Regions from separate parts of the Streptomyces sp. NPDC033136 genome, predicted to be linked through region 3. Evidence: riboswitches for the same ligand, from Rfam matches in the RefSeq annotation. Region 3 holds a riboswitch; each other region holds the start of a gene.
The links. Region 3 has a riboswitch for cobalamin ahead of ACZ5TL_RS23775 (ribonucleoside-diphosphate reductase subunit alpha). Riboswitches for the same ligand answer to the same signal wherever they lie in the genome.
Positions count from the first base shown of each region.

Region 1: another riboswitch for cobalamin. It lies ahead of ACZ5TL_RS12645 (cobalamin biosynthesis protein); the one in region 3 lies ahead of ACZ5TL_RS23775 (ribonucleoside-diphosphate reductase subunit alpha).
Region 2: another riboswitch for cobalamin. It lies ahead of ACZ5TL_RS22195 (prenyltransferase/squalene oxidase repeat-containing protein); the one in region 3 lies ahead of ACZ5TL_RS23775 (ribonucleoside-diphosphate reductase subunit alpha).

Region 1 is NZ_JBVIPD010000005.1:452,509-458,127, reverse strand. It holds gene ACZ5TL_RS12665 (alpha/beta hydrolase) at 1-354, opposite strand, end outside; gene ACZ5TL_RS12660 (class II aldolase/adducin family protein) at 429-1,160, opposite strand; gene ACZ5TL_RS12655 (inorganic phosphate transporter) at 1,615-2,856, shown strand; gene ACZ5TL_RS12650 (hypothetical protein) at 2,891-3,112, shown strand; cobalamin riboswitch at 3,246-3,384, shown strand; gene ACZ5TL_RS12645 (cobalamin biosynthesis protein) at 3,488-4,423, shown strand; gene ACZ5TL_RS12640 (cobyric acid synthase) at 4,425-5,619, shown strand, end outside.
Region 2 is NZ_JBVIPD010000011.1:223,346-228,964, forward strand. It holds gene ACZ5TL_RS22180 (ABC transporter ATP-binding protein) at 1-842, opposite strand, end outside; gene ACZ5TL_RS22185 (CbiQ family ECF transporter T component) at 839-1,969, opposite strand; gene ACZ5TL_RS22190 (SCO2322 family protein) at 1,956-2,618, opposite strand; gene ACZ5TL_RS22195 (prenyltransferase/squalene oxidase repeat-containing protein) at 2,615-3,820, opposite strand; adenosylcobalamin-variant (AdoCbl-variant) riboswitch at 3,943-4,032, opposite strand; gene ACZ5TL_RS22200 (SAM-dependent methyltransferase) at 4,348-5,163, shown strand; gene ACZ5TL_RS22205 (DUF5753 domain-containing protein) at 5,189-5,619, opposite strand, start outside.
Region 3 is NZ_JBVIPD010000013.1:84,097-89,715, reverse strand. It holds gene ACZ5TL_RS23775 (ribonucleoside-diphosphate reductase subunit alpha) at 1-1,536, opposite strand, end outside; cobalamin riboswitch at 1,661-1,789, opposite strand; gene ACZ5TL_RS23770 (GNAT family N-acetyltransferase) at 1,842-2,348, opposite strand; gene mctP (monocarboxylate uptake permease MctP) at 2,421-4,049, opposite strand; gene ACZ5TL_RS23760 (DUF3311 domain-containing protein) at 4,046-4,312, opposite strand; gene ACZ5TL_RS23755 (GntR family transcriptional regulator) at 4,465-5,229, opposite strand; gene ACZ5TL_RS23750 (extracellular solute-binding protein) at 5,541-5,619, shown strand, end outside.

The DNA.
Region 1 (5,619 bases), on a different contig from region 3:
CGGGGTGAGCCAGACCTTGTCGCCGGGTTTCAGGGTGCCGTGCGTGATGCTCTCCAGGCGGCGTACGACGGTGTCGGCGGTGTGCGGGGCGTCGGCCAGGACGGGTCCGACGACCGCGTGGGAGCCGTTGCCGGAGAGGCCGTAGCGGCCGGGGCGCAGGGCGGCCAGGTCCCGGGTGAGGGTGATCTGGCCGGCGGCGGTGCCGTGCACGGTGAGCCGGGGCTCGCCCGGCAGCGGCCTGCCGGGCGGCGCCTTGAGCGCCGCGTCGCTGGCGAACCGGCCGACGGCCACCGCGGCGGCACCGGCACCTATCACGGCGGTGACGGCAGCGGCCGTCGCTCTGACAGTGCGCACGGGTCCAGTGTCCCGGCGGACCCGGCGGGCGACCAGTGGGAGGCCGCGGCGGGGTGACGTCCGCGGCGGAAGGGTCAGGCGCGCTGGCCGTAGCCGCGCAGCCGCTCCTCCACCTCCGCCAGCTGGTCGCGGGACAGCAGGCTCGGGGCCAGGCCGGGCACCGATGTGGCGGTGAGCCACAGGCGGCACATCCATTCCAGCTGGGCCGTGCGGTCGTAGGCCTGGGCGAGGGTGGTGCCGTAGGTGACGGTGCCGTGGTTCTGCAGGAGGCAGCCGGAGCGGCCGGCGAGGGCGCGCAGCATGTTCTCGGCCAGTTCGTCGGTGCCATAGGTGGCGTACGGGGCGACCCGGACGGGGCCGCCGAGCGCGGCGGCCATGTAGTGGATCAGCGGGAGCTCGCTCACGAGCGTCGAGACGGCCGTCGCGTGCACGGCGTGGGTGTGGACGACGGCGCGGGCGCCGGTCGACCGGTAGACCGCGAGGTGCATGGGCAGTTCGCTGGTCGGGACGAGCGTGCCGAGGACCTGCCGGCCGTCGAGGCCGACGCCGGTCACGTCGCCGGGCGTCAGGTGGTCGTAGGGGACGCCCGACGGTGTGACCAGGACGGTGTCGTCGACGCGTACCGAGACGTTGCCCGACGTGCCGACGACGAGTCCCTCGGAGACCGTCCGGCGGGCCGTGGCGAGCAGGTCCTCCCAGGCGCCGGCCTCCTCGGGACGCACGTCCCTGCGCCGCGGCTCCCCCGCGTCCGGTCCGCCGTCCCGTACGCCCCTCGTGCCCGGCTCGTCGTCTCGCTGCTCAGCCATGCGGCGATCCTGCCAGGCAGGGTCCCGACGAGCCGCAGGACGGGGGCACTTCCGGCCGGAGGCCGACCGCCCGCCGGGGCCGGTCGGCGCGCCGATGCCGCGGGGGTCGAGATCGCATACAACCCGTATGACAAGAAACACATGTGCTACGCCCTGAGCACGGCGCGAGCGGGCATGCTGCCGGATGGTCCAGGACGGCCGGCCTGGACCATCCGGCAGCACGACGACGTCAGCGGCCCCCTGCCGGGCGACCGGAACGTCTTCAACGGGTCACTCGATCGGCTGAAGTGGTTCGCCGGAGGCGCCTTGATCGCGGGGGCGCGGGGAGCCTGACAGCACGGTGGAACGGCAACCCTCCGATGTGGACACCCCTGCGCCCCTCCCAGTTCACCTTCCGTTCACTCGGGTTACCTACGTTCGTCCAGCCAATGACCTCGAACGATTGCCTGGGTAAATGGAAAGCTTCTCGCTGATCCTCGCGATTGTGGTGGTAACCGCACTCGCGTTCGATTTCACGAACGGTTTCCACGACACCGCGAACGCGATGGCCACGACCATTTCCACGGGTGCCATGAGGCCCAAGGCCGCCGTCGCCATGTCCGCCGTCCTCAACCTGGTCGGCGCCTTCCTGTCCGTGGAGGTCGCCAACACGATCTCCAAGGGGCTCGTCGACGAAGCCGGCATCCGTCCCGAGGTCATCTTCGCCGCCCTGGTCGGAGCGATCCTCTGGAACCTGCTGACCTGGCTGGTCGGTCTGCCGTCCAGCTCCTCGCACGCCCTCATGGGCGGTCTGATCGGCGCCACGGTCGCCTCGGCGGGCATCGGCGCGGTGCACGGCGACGTGCTCGTCACCAAGGTCCTGATCCCGGCGATCGCAGCTCCGCTGGTCGCGGGCCTCGCGGCGATGCTGGCCACCCGGCTGACGTACTCCCTCGGCAAGAAGGCCGACGGCGAGGCGTCCAGGAAGGGCTACCGGTCCGGCCAGATCGCCTCCGCGGGCCTGGTCTCCCTGGCGCACGGCACCAACGACGCGCAGAAGACGATGGGTGTCATCACCCTCGCCCTGGTCGCCGGCGGCGCCGTCGCACCCGACTCCGACCCGCCCATGTGGGTCATCCTCTCCGCGGGCATCGCGATCGCGCTCGGCACCTACCTGGGTGGCTGGCGCATCATCCGCACCATGGGCAAGGGCCTGACCGACCTCCAGCCGCAGCAGGGCTTCGCCGCCCAGACCAGCGCGGCCACGGTCATCCTGGCCTCCTCCCACCTCGGCTTCTCCCTGTCCACCACCCACTCCGTGTCCGGCTCGGTGATGGGCGCGGGGCTCGGCCGCAAGGGCGGTGTCGTCCGCTGGTCGACCGCGACGCGGATGTTCGTCGCGTGGGGTCTGACGCTGCCGGCGGCCGCGCTGGTGGCCGCGATCGCCGAGTACGTCACCGGTTTCGGCGACTGGGGCACCGCGGCGGTGGCCGTCTTCCTCGTCGCCTCCAGCGCGGCGATCTGGATGCTGTCCCGGCGTGAGGTCGTCGACCACACCAACGTCAACGACACCGACGAGACGGAGCCCGCCGGTGTGGTGACCACGGCGATGGCCGCGGTGACGCCGCCGCCGACCGGCACGGCGACGGAGGACCCGGCGTCGTTCCCGGCCCAGGCCGCCTCCGAGCGGACGCCCTCGCCGACCACCACGGTCTGACCCCGCCCACCGGTAACAAGGAAGAGTCTCCGATATGAAGATCGACTGGGCGTCCCTCGGCTCCGTCTTCGGCGTCAGCCTCGTGGTCACCGTGGCCCTCGTGGGCCTGTTCACCCTCGGCATCACCGGCCTGTCCCGCCGCGAGCGGGCGGTGGCCCAGGGCGGCTCCGCGGGCCTCGCGGTCACCGGCGCGTACGCGTGCTTCGCGGCGTGCGCGGCTGCCGTGGTGTACGGGATCTACCTGATCGTGGCCTGACGGCCCGACCGCGCGACGCATCCGACCGGGCGGCACAGGACTTTGGTCCTGTGCCGCCCGGTCGTCGTGTGTGCCCGGGGGGCGATGTGGGGTTCTCCACACTCTCCCCTCGCAGGTCAACGGCAAGTTGACGGCGGTTCGCGGCCGTGGTGGACTGCCGGGGCCAGTACGGCGGCAGGAGAGGAAGCCGGTGCGAGTCCGGCGCGGTCCCGCCACTGTCACCGGGGTAGCAATCCCCGGGAGCCAGGAACTCTCACCGCCGGTCTAGTCGAACCAGGGCGCGGACACCCTGAGTGAGGACACATATCGCCATGCGCGGCTGCCGATCAAGGTTCAGCACCCCACCCCTGCCCGCCCTTTCGGCCGGCTGAGCCCATGGGTGCCGGTCGCGTCTTCGCGTACGGCGCCGCCGCCGGTCTGATCGGTGACCTGCTGCTCGGCGATCCTCGCCGGGGGCATCCGGTCGCCGTGTTCGGGCGGGCCGCTGCTGCCGTGGAACGGGTGTTGTGGCGGGACCACCGCGGGTGGGGCGCCCTGCACACCGCCGTGTGTACGGGAGGGACCGTCGCCGTCGGGTCCGTCGCCGCGCGTGCCGTGCGGACCTCCCCCGTCGCCTCCGTCGTCCTGACCGGTGCCGCCACCTGGGCGGTCGTCGGGGGGACTTCACTCGCCCGGGAGGCGCGGGCCATCGGGCGCGCCCTGGAGACCGGGGACGTCGAGGCGGCCCGGGCGCGGCTGCCCCATCTGTGCGGGCGGGACCCGCAGGCCCTCGACGCCGACGGGATCGCCCGGGCCGTGGTCGAGTCCGTCGCCGAGAACACCTCCGACGCGGTGGTGGGGGCGCTGGTGTGGGGAGCCGTCGGCGGGGTGCCCGGGCTGCTCGGCTTCCGGGCCGTCAACACCCTGGACGCCATGGTCGGGCACAAGTCGGCCCGGTACCGGCGCTACGGGTGGGCCTCGGCGCGGCTGGACGACCTCGCCGGATGGCCGGGGGCGCGGCTGACCGCCGTACTCGCGGCGCTGGCCGGGCCGGATCCGCGCGGGGCCGTACGCGCCTGGCGGGCGGACGCGGCGAAGCATCCGAGTCCCAACGCCGGGCCCGTGGAGGCCTCTTTCGCCGGGGCGCTCGGGGTACGGCTGGGCGGGACGCTCTCGTACGGCGGGCGGGCGGAGCACCGGCCCGTGCTGAACACCGGGGGGCGTGCCGTCGGCACGCACGACGTCGCGCGGGCCGTGCGGCTCTCGCGGCGCGTCACCTGGCTGGCGCTCGGCGTGTGCGCCGGAGCGCGGCTGCTGAAGAGGGGGACATGACATGAGCGGTGGGCTTCTCGTCGCCGGCACCACCTCCGACGCCGGCAAGAGCGTCGTGACGGCCGGGATCTGCCGTTGGCTGGTGCGGCAGGGCGTCAAGGTCGCGCCCTTCAAGGCGCAGAACATGTCCCTGAACTCGTTCGTGACGAGGGAGGGCGCCGAGATCGGACGGGCGCAGGCCATGCAGGCCCAGGCCTGCCGGGTCGAGCCGACCGCGCTGATGAATCCCGTGCTGCTCAAGCCCGGTGGCGAGCAGAGCAGCCAGGTCGTGCTGCTGGGCAAGCCCGTCGGTGAACTCAGCGCGCGGGGCTACCACGGAGGACGGCAGCAGAAGCTGCTCGGGACGGTGCTGGACTGTCTGGAGCAGTTGCGGGGCACGTATGACGCGGTGATCTGTGAGGGGGCCGGTTCTCCCGCCGAGATCAATCTGCGGCGGACGGACATCGTCAACATGGGTATCGCCCGGGGCGCCGGGCTCCCCGTGCTCGTCGTCGGCGACATCGACCGGGGCGGTGTCTTCGCCTCGTTCTTCGGGACCGTCGCGCTGCTGTCGCCGGAGGACCAGAGCTGCGTCGCCGGGTTCCTCGTCAACAAGTTCCGCGGGGACGTCTCCCTGCTGGAGCCGGGCCTGGACATGCTGCAGGGGCTCACCGGGCGGCGTACGTACGGCGTTCTGCCCTTCCGGCACGGGCTCGGGATCGACGAGGAGGACGGGATGGGGGTCTCCCTGCGGGGGGCGGTGCGGGAGTCCGTCGTCGCCCCGCCCGTCGGCGAGGACGTGCTGCGGGTCGCGGTGTGTGCCGTGCCGCTCATGTCCAACTTCACCGACGTGGACGCCCTGGCCGCCGAGCCGGGGGTCGTGGTGCGGTTCGTGGACCGGCCCGAGGAGCTGGCCGACGCCGACCTCGTCATCGTGCCCGGCACCCGCGGGACGGTCCGCGCCCTGGAGTGGCTGCGCGAACGGGGTCTTGCCCAGGCCCTGGTCCGCAGGTCCGCCGAGCAGCGGCCCGTCCTCGGCGTCTGCGGCGGCTTCCAGCTCCTCGGCGAGCACATCGAGGACGACGTCGAGAGCCGGCGCGGGCACGTCGACGGGCTCGGGATCCTGCCCGTGCGGGTGCGGTTCGCCCGCGAGAAGACCCTCACCCGGCCGGAAGGCGAGGCCCTCGGGGAGCGCGTCGAGGGTTACGAGATCCACC
Region 2 (5,619 bases), on a different contig from region 3:
TGGTCGAGCCGGCGCCCCTGAGGCACGTGGTCGAGTTGCCGGCGCAGGAGGGCTGCCCTGCGCCTGGCGTCGCGGACCGTCATCGGCAGCGGGGACCAGCCCGCCAGCCGGCCCAGGTCCACCACCGGCGGGTACACCGGGGACACGGCCATCACCTCGGCCGGGGTGCCCAGCACCGGGGGCGCGCCCGGGCCGGGCAGGAGGACGACCCGGTCGGCGTACTGGATGACCCGTTCCAGGCGGTGCTCGGCGAGGAGGACCGTCGTGCCGAGGTCGTGCACGAGCCGCTGCAGCACCGCCAGCACCTCCTCCGCGGCGGCCGGGTCGAGCGCGGAGGTCGGCTCGTCCAGGACGAGCACGCCCGGGTGCGGGGTGAGGACCGAGCCGATCGCCACGCGCTGCTGCTGGCCGCCGGAGAGCGTGGCGATCGGCCGCCCGCGCAGGTCGGCGAGGCCGAGCAGGTCGAGCGTCTCCTCGACGCGGCGGCGCATCACGTCCGGGGCGAGGCCCAGCGACTCCATGCCGTAGGCGAGTTCGTCCTCGACGGTGTCGGTGACGAAGTGGGAGAGCGGGTCCTGGCCGACCGTGCCCACCACGTCGGCCAGTTCGCGCGGCTTGTGCGTGCGGGTGTCGCGGCCCGCGACCGTGACCCGGCCGCGCAGGGTGCCGCCCGTGAAGTGCGGCACGAGCCCGCTGACCGCGCCCAGGACGGTCGACTTGCCGACCCCGGACGGGCCCGCCAGCAGCACGAGTTCACCTTCCGGGACCTCGAAGTCGATGCCCTGGACGGTGGGTTCGGCGGCCCCGTCGTACGTCACGGAGACCTCCTCGAAGCGGATCACGACGGCTCCTTGGGATCGGGGGCGACGAACGCGGGCAGCAGGCCGAGGAGGACGGCGGCGGCCGGCCAGAGCGGGAGCGTGGGGGCGACGAGCGGGACCACGCCGGGGTGCAGGTCCGCAGGATCGCGGACGGAGGCGAGGGTGAGGAGGGCCGCGACCGCCACGCCCGAGGCGACGACCAGCCCGGCGCGTGCGTCCCAGCGGTCCGGGCGGTAGCGGGTGCGCAGGGAGCGGCGACCGCCGAGTTTGAGGCCCGCGAGGGCGGCGGCGAGCCCGGCCAGCAGGACGGGCACGCCGTACCCGGCGCCTTCGGCCGTGAGCAGCCCGTACGTTCCGGCGCAGACGCCGAGCAGACCGCCGAGGGTGAGGGCGGCGGTGGTACGGCGGACGGCGGCGGGGACCCGCGCGGTACGGCCGTAGCCGCGGGCGTCCATCGCGGCGGCGAGGGCGACCGAGCGCTCCAGCGCGCCCTCCAGGACCGGCAGGCCCACGTGCAGCAGACCCCGGACGCCCCTGTCCGGACGGCCGCGCAGCCGGCGGGCGGCGCGCAGACGCTGGACGTCGGCGATGAGGTTCGGGGCGAAGGTGAGGGCCACGACGACCGCCACGCCCATCTCGTAGAGGGCGCCCGGGAGGGACTTGAGGAGACGGGAGGGGTTCGCGAGGGCGTTCGCGGCACCGACGCAGATGAGGAGCGTGGCCAGTTTCAGGCCGTCGTACAGGGCGAAGGCGAGGGCCTCCGCGGTGACCTCGCCGCCGAGGCGGATGCCCTGGGCCCAGGCGGGGAGGCCGGCTTCGGGGAGGGTGAGCAGGGTGTGCGTGCCGGGGACGGGGGAGCCGAGGACCGTCGCGAAGAGCAGGCGGATGAGCAGGACGGCGAGGGCGAGCTTGACGAAGGCGCCGTAGGAGCGGGACCAGGGGGTCTCGGGGCGGCGGGTGGCCACGACGTAGGCGGAGACCGCGATGAGGAGGGTGAGGAGAAGGGGGTTCGTGGTGCGGGTGGCCGCGGTGCCGAGGGACAGCGCCCAGAGCCACCAGGCGCCGGGATGGAGAGACGCCGGGTGTCGGCCCGGGGGGCGGGGGCTTCGCGCGTCCCGGCGCAGTGGGGTGCCGCTAGGACTGGCCATGGTCACGCCGTCGTACCTGCCAGACCGCTGCCGCGCCCAGGGCCGCCACCGCGCCGATTCCCGCCCACAGGCCCAGGGACGGGCCGTCGTCCGCCGTGTCCTTCCCGGGCGCGGGCGCGGGCGAGGGCTCGGTCGTGGTCGTGGGCTGCTTCTTCGACACCTGCTCCCCGCAGCCCTGCTCCGGGTAGCCCGAGAGGGCGCACAGGAGGGCGTTGGTGTCGTAGCGCAGCGGCTTGGCCACCGTCGCCAGGGCGTCCGCCGTGGTCGCGTCGGAGGGGACCTGCGCGCAGGCCGTTCTCGCGGCGGGCGGGGACTCGCCCCGGGGGGCGTCCCCCGGCGTGCCGAAGTCGAGGACCAGGGCCACTCGCTTCTCGCCGTCCCGTGCGGGCGTCTTCGCGCAGATCGTCGCGAAGTCGGCCCGGCCGCGCGGTCGGGCCGCGTCCCCGGAGTCCTCGCTCACCGCGAAGCGGAAACCCTGGATGTCGCCGTCCGAGGGGCGGGTCGTGGACGGGCCCTGGGTGGCGTAGACCCAGCGGTCGCCGTCGCGCTCCCAGAACGACCAGTAGCGGTAACCGGCTGCCTGGGCCTGGCCCGCGCCCGAGAGGAGCAGGAGCGAGGCCAGGACGAGGAGAACGGCCCGGCGGATCACGGCTGCTGCTTCTTCTTGCGGCCGGTGAACAGGAACCCGATGCCGATGCCGGCGACGAGGCAGACGCCGACGTACCACCAGATCCCGAAGAAGGAACCCGAGTCCTGCTCCCAGTCCGAGGCCTTCGGCTTCTCGGCCTTCAGCGGGGCCGGGCCCGTCGCGTTGAGCTGCTTGACGAGGTCAGCGCCGCCGAAGTCGCGCGGGTCCGTGCCCGTCGCGTGGGCGGCGAGGATCAGCTGGGCGTAGGCGGCCGGACCGCTCCGCGCGGCCCAGGACGCGGAGTTCTTCTCCAGCCACCGCACGGACTTCTCCGCCTGCGCCGTGTCACCCCGCGCGGCGAGCGCCACGACCGCGTCGGCGGTGTTGCCGTGGTCGGGCTGGGGCTCGGCACCGCCCAGGGCGGACACCAGATGCTCGTCGTCCCTGGCCAGGACGGCGGTGAGATAGGCAGCCCCGTTCGCCGCCGCCTGCTGGGGCGTTGTGGCGTTCTCGCAGGTCGCCTCGGGCCCCTTGCCGGGTTTGACGACCATGCCCTTGCCCAGTGCGCCCAGTACGCCGGCCGCCGTGGCGTCGGCGTTGGCGGCGAGCTTGCCCTCCCTGTCCGGCTGGAACGCGAAGGCGCCGTCGCCGTCCCCGCCGCACGGCAGCGCGAGCTTCAGCAGGGCGTCGTAGGGGGACTCGCCGTCCTTCTCGGCCTGGTCCGGCTTCTCGCCCGCGGCGGCGAGCGCGCCTATGACGATCGACGTCGAGTTGGTGTCACTGGCACCGCCGGGCGCGTAACCCCAGCCGCCGTCCTTGTTCTGGACGGACTTCAGCCAGCCGACGGCCTTGCCGGTGACGTCGTCGTGCCCGCCGAGCGCGGCCAGCGCCTGCACCGCGGCGGCGGTGGCGTTGGTGTCCAGCATGGTCCTGGCGTCGCACGCCGTGGCGGGGTCGGGGCGGTACGGGGCGAAGCCGCCGTCCGCGCACTGCTGCCGCACCAGCCACTCGACGGACTTCGCGGCCGGCCTCACCCGCACCGTGTCCTGCGCGAGGAGCGCGAGGGACTGGCGCCAGACGCCGTCGAACTTCGGGTCCTTGTCGCCGTACAGGGCGGAGGGGAGCGCCTGGGACGGCGACGGGGACGGGGCGGCGGCGGCCGGGGTGGCGGCGCCGATCACGGCGACGGCGGCCAGGACCGCGGCGCTGCGGCGGACGTTCATGATCGGCGGGTGCCTCTCCCTGTGGGGGAGCCGGGCAGCACGGGACACCCCGGCGGCTCGGCTCCGTATACCTCGACGGTGCCGTGCACCGGCGGGCTGCCGGGCACGTGAGCCGGTCACGAACCGTACGGGGCGATCCGGCTCACCGCCTCGGCGGGCGGTACACGGTTGCGGGTCAGCGCCGGAATTGCACCGGCTTCCCCCCGTACGGTGTGATGACGACCCGCTTACTGTACCTGTCGGTAGAAAACCGGCCGAGGGCGCCGGTTGGGCCGGGGCGGCTTCGCCCCATGCCGACCACACCACCAGGGAAGCTGCTCGGCTCGGGCCGCCGGGCCGACGTGTACGAGATCGACGAGGCGTGGGTGCTGCGCCGCGAGCCCTCCTCGCCGGCCCGCCCCTCCCACGCGGCAGGCCCTGGCCGAGTGAGGTGGAGGCCGAACTCCTGCGATTTGCCGAGGAGTTGATCCTCTCCGGGGCGCGGACAGGCTAGCGTGGGCCTTCCCGACCACACCCAGGAGCCGTCCATGACCGACCAGGTGGAGAACGCCACGCAGGAGCCGTTCCCCAAGATCGACACCTCGGTGCCGCACTCGGCCCGGATCTGGAACTACTGGCTGGGCGGCAAGGACAACTACGAGGTCGACCGGGTGGCCGGTGACGCGTTCCGCGAGGCCTTCCCCGGCATCGAGTCCGGGGCCCGCGCCGCCCGCTACTTCCTCGCCCGCGCCGTACGCCACCTGGCCGCCGAGGAGGGCATCCGCCAGTTCCTGGACATCGGCACCGGGCTGCCCAACGTCGACAACACCCACCAGATCGCCCAGCGGGCGGCCCCGGAGAGCCGCATCGTCTACGTCGACAACGACCCGCTGGTCCTGGCCCACGCCCGCGCGCTGCTCACCAGCACACCGGAAGGCGTCACGAACTACGTCGACGCCGACCTGCGCGAGCCGGACACGATCATCCGGGAAGCCGGCCGGACCCTGGACTTCGACAAGCCGGTCGCCCTCATGCTGATGGGCATCCTGGGCCACATCGAGGACCACGACGAGGCCCGCTCGATCGTGCGGCGGCTCGTGGACGCCCTGCCCTTGGGCAGCTACCTCGTGCAGTACGACTCCACCGACACCAGCGAGGACTACGTCAGGGCCATCCAGCAGTACAACGACGGCGGTTCGATCCCCTACATCCTCCGCAGCCCCGAGCAGATCGCCCGCTACTTCGACGGTCTGGAACTGCTCGAACCGGGCGTGGCCTCCTGCTCGCGCTGGCGTCCCGACGCGGCGGCCCTGGGCCTGCCCGCGGAGGTGCACCAGTACGGCGGCGTCGCCCGGAAACGCTGACGCCGCACGTCTCCAGGCTGACGCCTCAGGTCTCCTGAAGGATCCGGTGGAGGGTCGTCGGCGTCTCGTCCGGTGACTCGGCTTCGACCACCAGCCGGTTCATGGCATCCCAGTAGCACTCGATCTCGGCCGGCCGGTCGGGGTAGACGGCCGTAGTCAGCCGTTCGAGGTAGACGATGTCGGGCAACTGCCCACCGGGCAGCCGCAGGATGGTGACCGGACCGCCCTCCGCGGCATGGCCGCCCGCGCTGAACGGCAGGATCTGGAGCGTGACCTGCGGAAGCCGGCAGAGCTCGATGAGCTGCTTGAGCTGGGCGCGCATCACACGGATGCCGCCCATCGGCCTGCGCAGCGCCGCCTCGTCGATCACGGCCCACAGCCGGGCCGGCGACTCCCGGTGCAGGACGCGCTGACGCGTCATCCGCAACGCGACCCTGCGTTCGATCTCCCCCTCGC
Region 3 (5,619 bases):
CATGGCTCCGAGGCCGACGGGACGCCACCTGGCGTTCGACCGGCCTGCCTGTTCGGTCGGGTAGAAGTTGATGTCCACGACCCGGTCGAGGAACGTCACGGCCGTACGGACCGTCTCGTCCAGCCGCTCCCAGTCGATGCCCCCGCCCGCCCGGTCGACGAACGCGCCGAGGTTGACCGATCCCAGGTTGCAGACCGCCGTCTCCCCGTCGTTGGTGACCTCGAGGATCTCCGTGCAGAGGTTGGAGGAGTGCACGACGTGGCCCGGCTCGGCCGTCTGGTTGGCGGTGCGGTTGGCAGCGTCCTTGAAGGTCATCCAGCCGTTGCCGGTCTGCGCGAGGGTGCGCATCATGCGGCCGTACAGCTCGCGGGCGGGCAGCGTCTTCTTCGCCAGGCCCTTCGCCTCGGCCGCCCGGTACGCGGCGTCGAACTCCTCGCCCCACAGGTCGACCAGCTCGGGCACGTCCGCGGGGGAGAACAGCGACCACTGCCCGTCGGCGTTCACGCGGCGCATGAACTCGTCCGGGATCCAGTGGGCCAGGTTCAGGTTGTGCGTACGGCGGGCGTCCTCGCCGGTGTTGTCGCGCAGTTCCAGGAACTCCTCGATGTCGGAGTGCCAGGTCTCCAGGTACACCGCGGCGGCGCCCTTGCGGCGGCCGCCCTGGTTCACGGCGGCGACCGAGGCGTCGAGGGTCTTCAGGAACGGGACGATGCCGTTGGAGTGGCCGTTGGTGCCGCGGATCAGCGAACCCCGGGCGCGGATGCGGGAGTAGGCGATGCCGATGCCGCCGGCGTGCTTCGACAGCCGGGCCACCTGGTGGTACCGGTCGTAGATGGAGTCCAGCTCGTCCTTGGGGGAGTCGAGGAGGTAGCAGGACGACATCTGGGGATGCCGGGTGCCGGAGTTGAAGAGGGTGGGGGAGGAGGGGAGGTAGTCGAGGCGGCTCATCAGCCCGTAGAGCGCGGCCACTTCGTCCAGCGCGCGGGTGGTGTCGTCCTCGGCGAGACCGGCGGCGACCCGCAGCATGAAGTGCTGCGGCGTCTCGATCACCTGGCGGGTGATCGGGTGCCGGAGCAGATAGCGGCTGTGGAGCGTGCGCAGGCCGAAGTAGCCGAAACGGTCGTCGGCGGCGGTGTCGATCAGGGCGTCGAGGCGGGCCGCGTGCAGCCGGACGAACTCGGCGGTGCGGTCGGCGATAAGGCCCTCGCGGTGGCCCACGGCGACCGACTCCGTGAAGGACGTTACGCCCTGGGAGGCGGCCTCCGCGCGGATGCCGATGGTCAGCAGCCGGGCGGCCAGCCGGGAGTAGGCGGGGTCCTCGGAGATGAGACCGGCGGCCGCCTCCGTCGCCAGCTCGCGCAACTCCGACGCGTCAGCCCGCGCGGACCGGCCGCGCAGCGCGGCGGCGGCGACCCGGCCCGGGTCGGCGTCGGGGAGGTCGGCGGTCAGCTCGGTCAGGGTCCGCAACAGGGCGGCACCGGGAGCGTCGTGCGCTTCTTCGGCGGCTGAGACCGGTTCCGCAGGCGCGATGGTCACGTGGGGCTCTCCCTCGCTCGGCACGGGGGCCTCGTCGAGGGCAGGGGGCAGCACGCGAGCGCACGCGGCGTCGCGTCCACCGGCCCATTCCACGAGGCCCGGACGTCAGGGCACACCGGCCGGACGGCCGGGCGCGCTGTCGGCAGGTCCTCGGACTGACTCCCATACATGCATGAACAGGCATGGGTATACCGTTGCGGGACAGTTCCGGATTCCCACCGGATTCCCCTGCGGCGACAGCGAGCATGAGCATACATCTTGTGCCGGGCAGAGAAAGCACCCCTAGATGTAGTGCCGAGATGGTTTCACAGTGTCAACTCGTAGGTGAGGAGAGTGATGTCGTCGAGCTCCGGAATCGGGTTCCAGTCGCGCTCCGGGACACGGACGAAGCCGAGACGTTCGTAGATGCGGTGGGCGGCGTGCATGGTTCGCTGCGTCGACAGGACGACGCGGACGCAGCCGCACGTCGCGCGGGCGCGGTCGACGCAGGCGCGGACGAGGGCCTCTCCGGCGCCGCGGCCGCGGGCCTCGTGGGCGACGGCGAGCATCCGTATCTCGGCCTCTCCGGGCAGGGCGATGTCGGCCATGGGACCGCCGGCGGGAACGAAGGTGACGCCACCGAGGAGGTGTTCGCCCCGGGTGGCCACCAGGACGTCCGCGGCGGCGGCCCGCTTGGCCACGTCCTTGAGTTCCCCGAGGTAACCGTCGCTCTCACCGAAGTCGAGGAGGTCGTCCTTCAGGTAGGCCTGGGCGGTGATCTCGCCGAGGGCGCCGTACTCGGTGGGCTTCACTCGCCGGATGAGAATGTCCATGGTCCGAGTCTGCGGGACGGGTATGACAACGGGCCGCCGGTTTCTCACCGACGGCCCGCTGTCACCTGCGACTCAGTGCGAGGTGCCCGCCGTCGCCGGCGGAAGCTCCACCTGAACCCCCGGGTCGCCCGCGTCCGCCGTGTAGTCCTCCGGCTTGGTCTCGTCGATGCCGTCGGGGGCCTTCAGGGCCTTGAGGACGAACGTCAGGACCACCGTCACCACCACGTTCAGGACGAACGCCGTGAGGCCGATATAGCCGATCTCGCCGATGCCGGGGATCTCCTTCGAGGAGCCGCCGAAGTGCTTCTGGGTCGGGGAGGCGACGCCGTACGCGGCGACCGTGCCGTAGAGCATGCCGACCGCCCAGCCCGCGAGCAGGGCCCAGCGGTGGAACCAGCGGGTGAACAGGCCGCCGACCAGCGCCGGGAAGGTCTGCAGGATCCAGATGCCGCCCAGGAGCTGGAAGTTGATGGCGACCGTCTTGTCCATCGTGAGGACGAAGGCCAGCGCGCCGACTTTCACCAGCAGGGACACCAGCTTGGAGACCTTGGTCTCCTGCGCGGGTGTGGCGTCGGGCTTGATGAAGTCCTTGTAGATGTTGCGGGTGAAGAGGTTCGCGGCCGCGATGGACATGATGGCCGCCGGGACCAGGGCCCCGATGCCGATCGCCGCGAAGGCCACGCCCGCGAACCAGTCGGGGAACATGTTCTCGAACAGCTGCGGGATCGCCAGCTGCCCGTTCTGCACCTTGACGCCGGCCGCGATCGCCATGAAGCCGAGCAGCGCGAGCAGGCCCAGCATCAGCGAGTAGAGCGGCAGGATCGTGGTGTTGCGGCGGATCACCTCACGGCTCTTCGAGGACAGCGTCGCCGTGATCGAGTGCGGGTACATGAAGAGCGCGAGCGCGGAGCCCAGCGCCAGCGTGGCGTAAGTCCACTGCCCCGCCTCCGCCGGCACCAGCGCACCGCGCGGCGCGCCTGTCGCCGGGTTGGTCTGGCTGTACGCTTCGCCCGCCTTGGCGAAGATCTCGTCGAAGCCGCCCAGCTTGATCGGGATGTAGATGATCGCCACCGCGATGACGATGTAGATCAGGGTGTCCTTCACGAACGCGATGAGCGCGGGCGCACGGAGACCGGACGAGTACGTGTACGCCGCCAGCACGCCGAAGGCGATCAGCAGCGGCAGGTCCTTGATGAACCAGTTGGTGTTCTCGCCGCCGCCGACGCCCATCACGTCCAGCACGGCCTGGATGCCGACCAGTTGGAGCGCGATGTACGGCATCGTCGCGAGGATGCCGGTGAGGGCCACGGCCAGGGAGAGGCCCTTGGAGCCGAAGCGGCCGCGCACGAAGTCGGAGGTCGTGACGTACCCGTGCTTGTGGGACACCGACCACAGACGGGGGAGGAAGGTGAAGATCAGCGGGTACACCAGGATCGTGTAGGGCACCGCGAAGAAGCCGGCCGCGCCCGCCGCGTAGATCGCCGCGGGGACGGCGACGAAGGTGTACGCCGTGTACAGGTCGCCGCCGAGCAGGAACCAGGTGACCCAGGTGCCGAACGAGCGGCCGCCCAGACCCCATTCGTCGAGGCTGTGCTCGTTCTCGGCCTTGCGCCAGCGCGCGGCCAGGAAGCCCATGACGGTGACGAGCAGGAAGAAGAAGATGAAGACGGCGAGCGCGACGCCGTTCACGCCGTCCTTCACTCCGACGCACCGCCCTTCGTGGCCGAGCGGGCGCGCTGGTCACGCTGCCACAGCTTGTAGGCGATCACCGTCAGGACGGTGGAGATCAGCACCCACGCCATCTGGTACCAGTAGAAGAACGGGATCCCGATGAAGGCCGGGTCCATCCTGGTGTACGAGCCGACCCACAGCATGGCCACGAAGGGCGCTATGAGGCAGAAGCCGATGACGACGCGCACAGGCGTCACCACCGGCCCTCTGCTGGCTTCCGGGGCTTGCGACATCAGGCGGCTCCGTCCCCTCGATGATCACCTCTGCGATGCGCAGGCAATCTAGGTCAGGGTGCGGCGACAGCGGAACCCCTCGTCCGTAATGCGGTACCCCATATGCGGTACCAACAGGGAATGGGCCCTCAACGGCCACCGCAGCGGTTCAGCTACTCCTGAGGCCGCTTCAGGCGCGCCACGAACTTGTACCGGTCCCCCCGGTACACCGAGCGCACCCACTCCACCGGCCGGCCCTCCCGGTCCAGGGAGTGCCGGGACAGCATCAGCATGGGCAGGCCCACGTCCGTGCCGAGCAGGCCGGCCTCGCGCGGGGTGGCCAGCGACGTCTCGATGGTTTCCTCGGCCTCCGCGAGATGGACGTCGTAGACCTCTGCGAGCGCGGTGTAGAGGGACGTGTACTTCACCAGGGACCGGCGCAGGGCGGGGAAGCGCTTCGCGCTCAGGTGGGTGGTCTCGATGGCCATCGGCTCTCCGTTGGCCATGCGCAGCCGCTCGATGCGCAGCACGCGTCCGCCGGGCGTGATGTCGAGCAGTCCGGCCAGCCGGTCGTCGGCCGTGATGTAGCCGATGTCCAGCAGCTGCGAGGTGGGTTCGAGGCCCTGGGCGCGCATGTCCTCGGTGTACGAGGTCAGTTGCAGCGCCTGCGAGACCTTCGGCTTGGCGACGAAGGTGCCCTTGCCCTGGATGCGCTCCAGCCGGCCCTCGACGACCAGTTCCTGCAGCGCCTGGCGCACGGTCGTGCGCGAGGTGTCGAACTCCGCCGCCAGCGTGCGTTCGGGCGGGACCGGTGTGCCGGGCGCCTGGGTCTCGGTCATGTCGAGCAGGTGCTTCTTCAGACGGTAGTACTTCGGCACGCGCGCGGTACGGACCGGTGCCCCGCCCCCGTTCTCCGCGCTGCTGACGTCGGTGCTCATGCTCCGCCTTCCCGGCTCGGTCTGCCGACACGGTTCCACTTGTATACCGTCGGCGGCTCTTTTGGTCTAGTCCACCATTCCCTGTGGTCTACCCGCAGTATGCCGTGCCCGCTGGGATTTTCGCTGGCTTCTTACTTAAAGGTTCCTGCATATGTAGGTCGCATAACGGCTGGTCAGGACTGTCTGGCGACCCTTGACAGGCCTCCTGGTCTGGTCCAAGCTCCCCGTACTGGTCTACACCATTGGTCCAGGCCCGGCCCCACGTTCACTGCGGGGAGCCAGGGGGGTGTGGGATCCCTGAGGAGGGTGGCGTGAAGCGCAAGCTGACAGCCGCGATCGGTATCGCGGGCATGATGGTCTCCATCGCGGCGTGCGGGGGCGAGGGGGGCG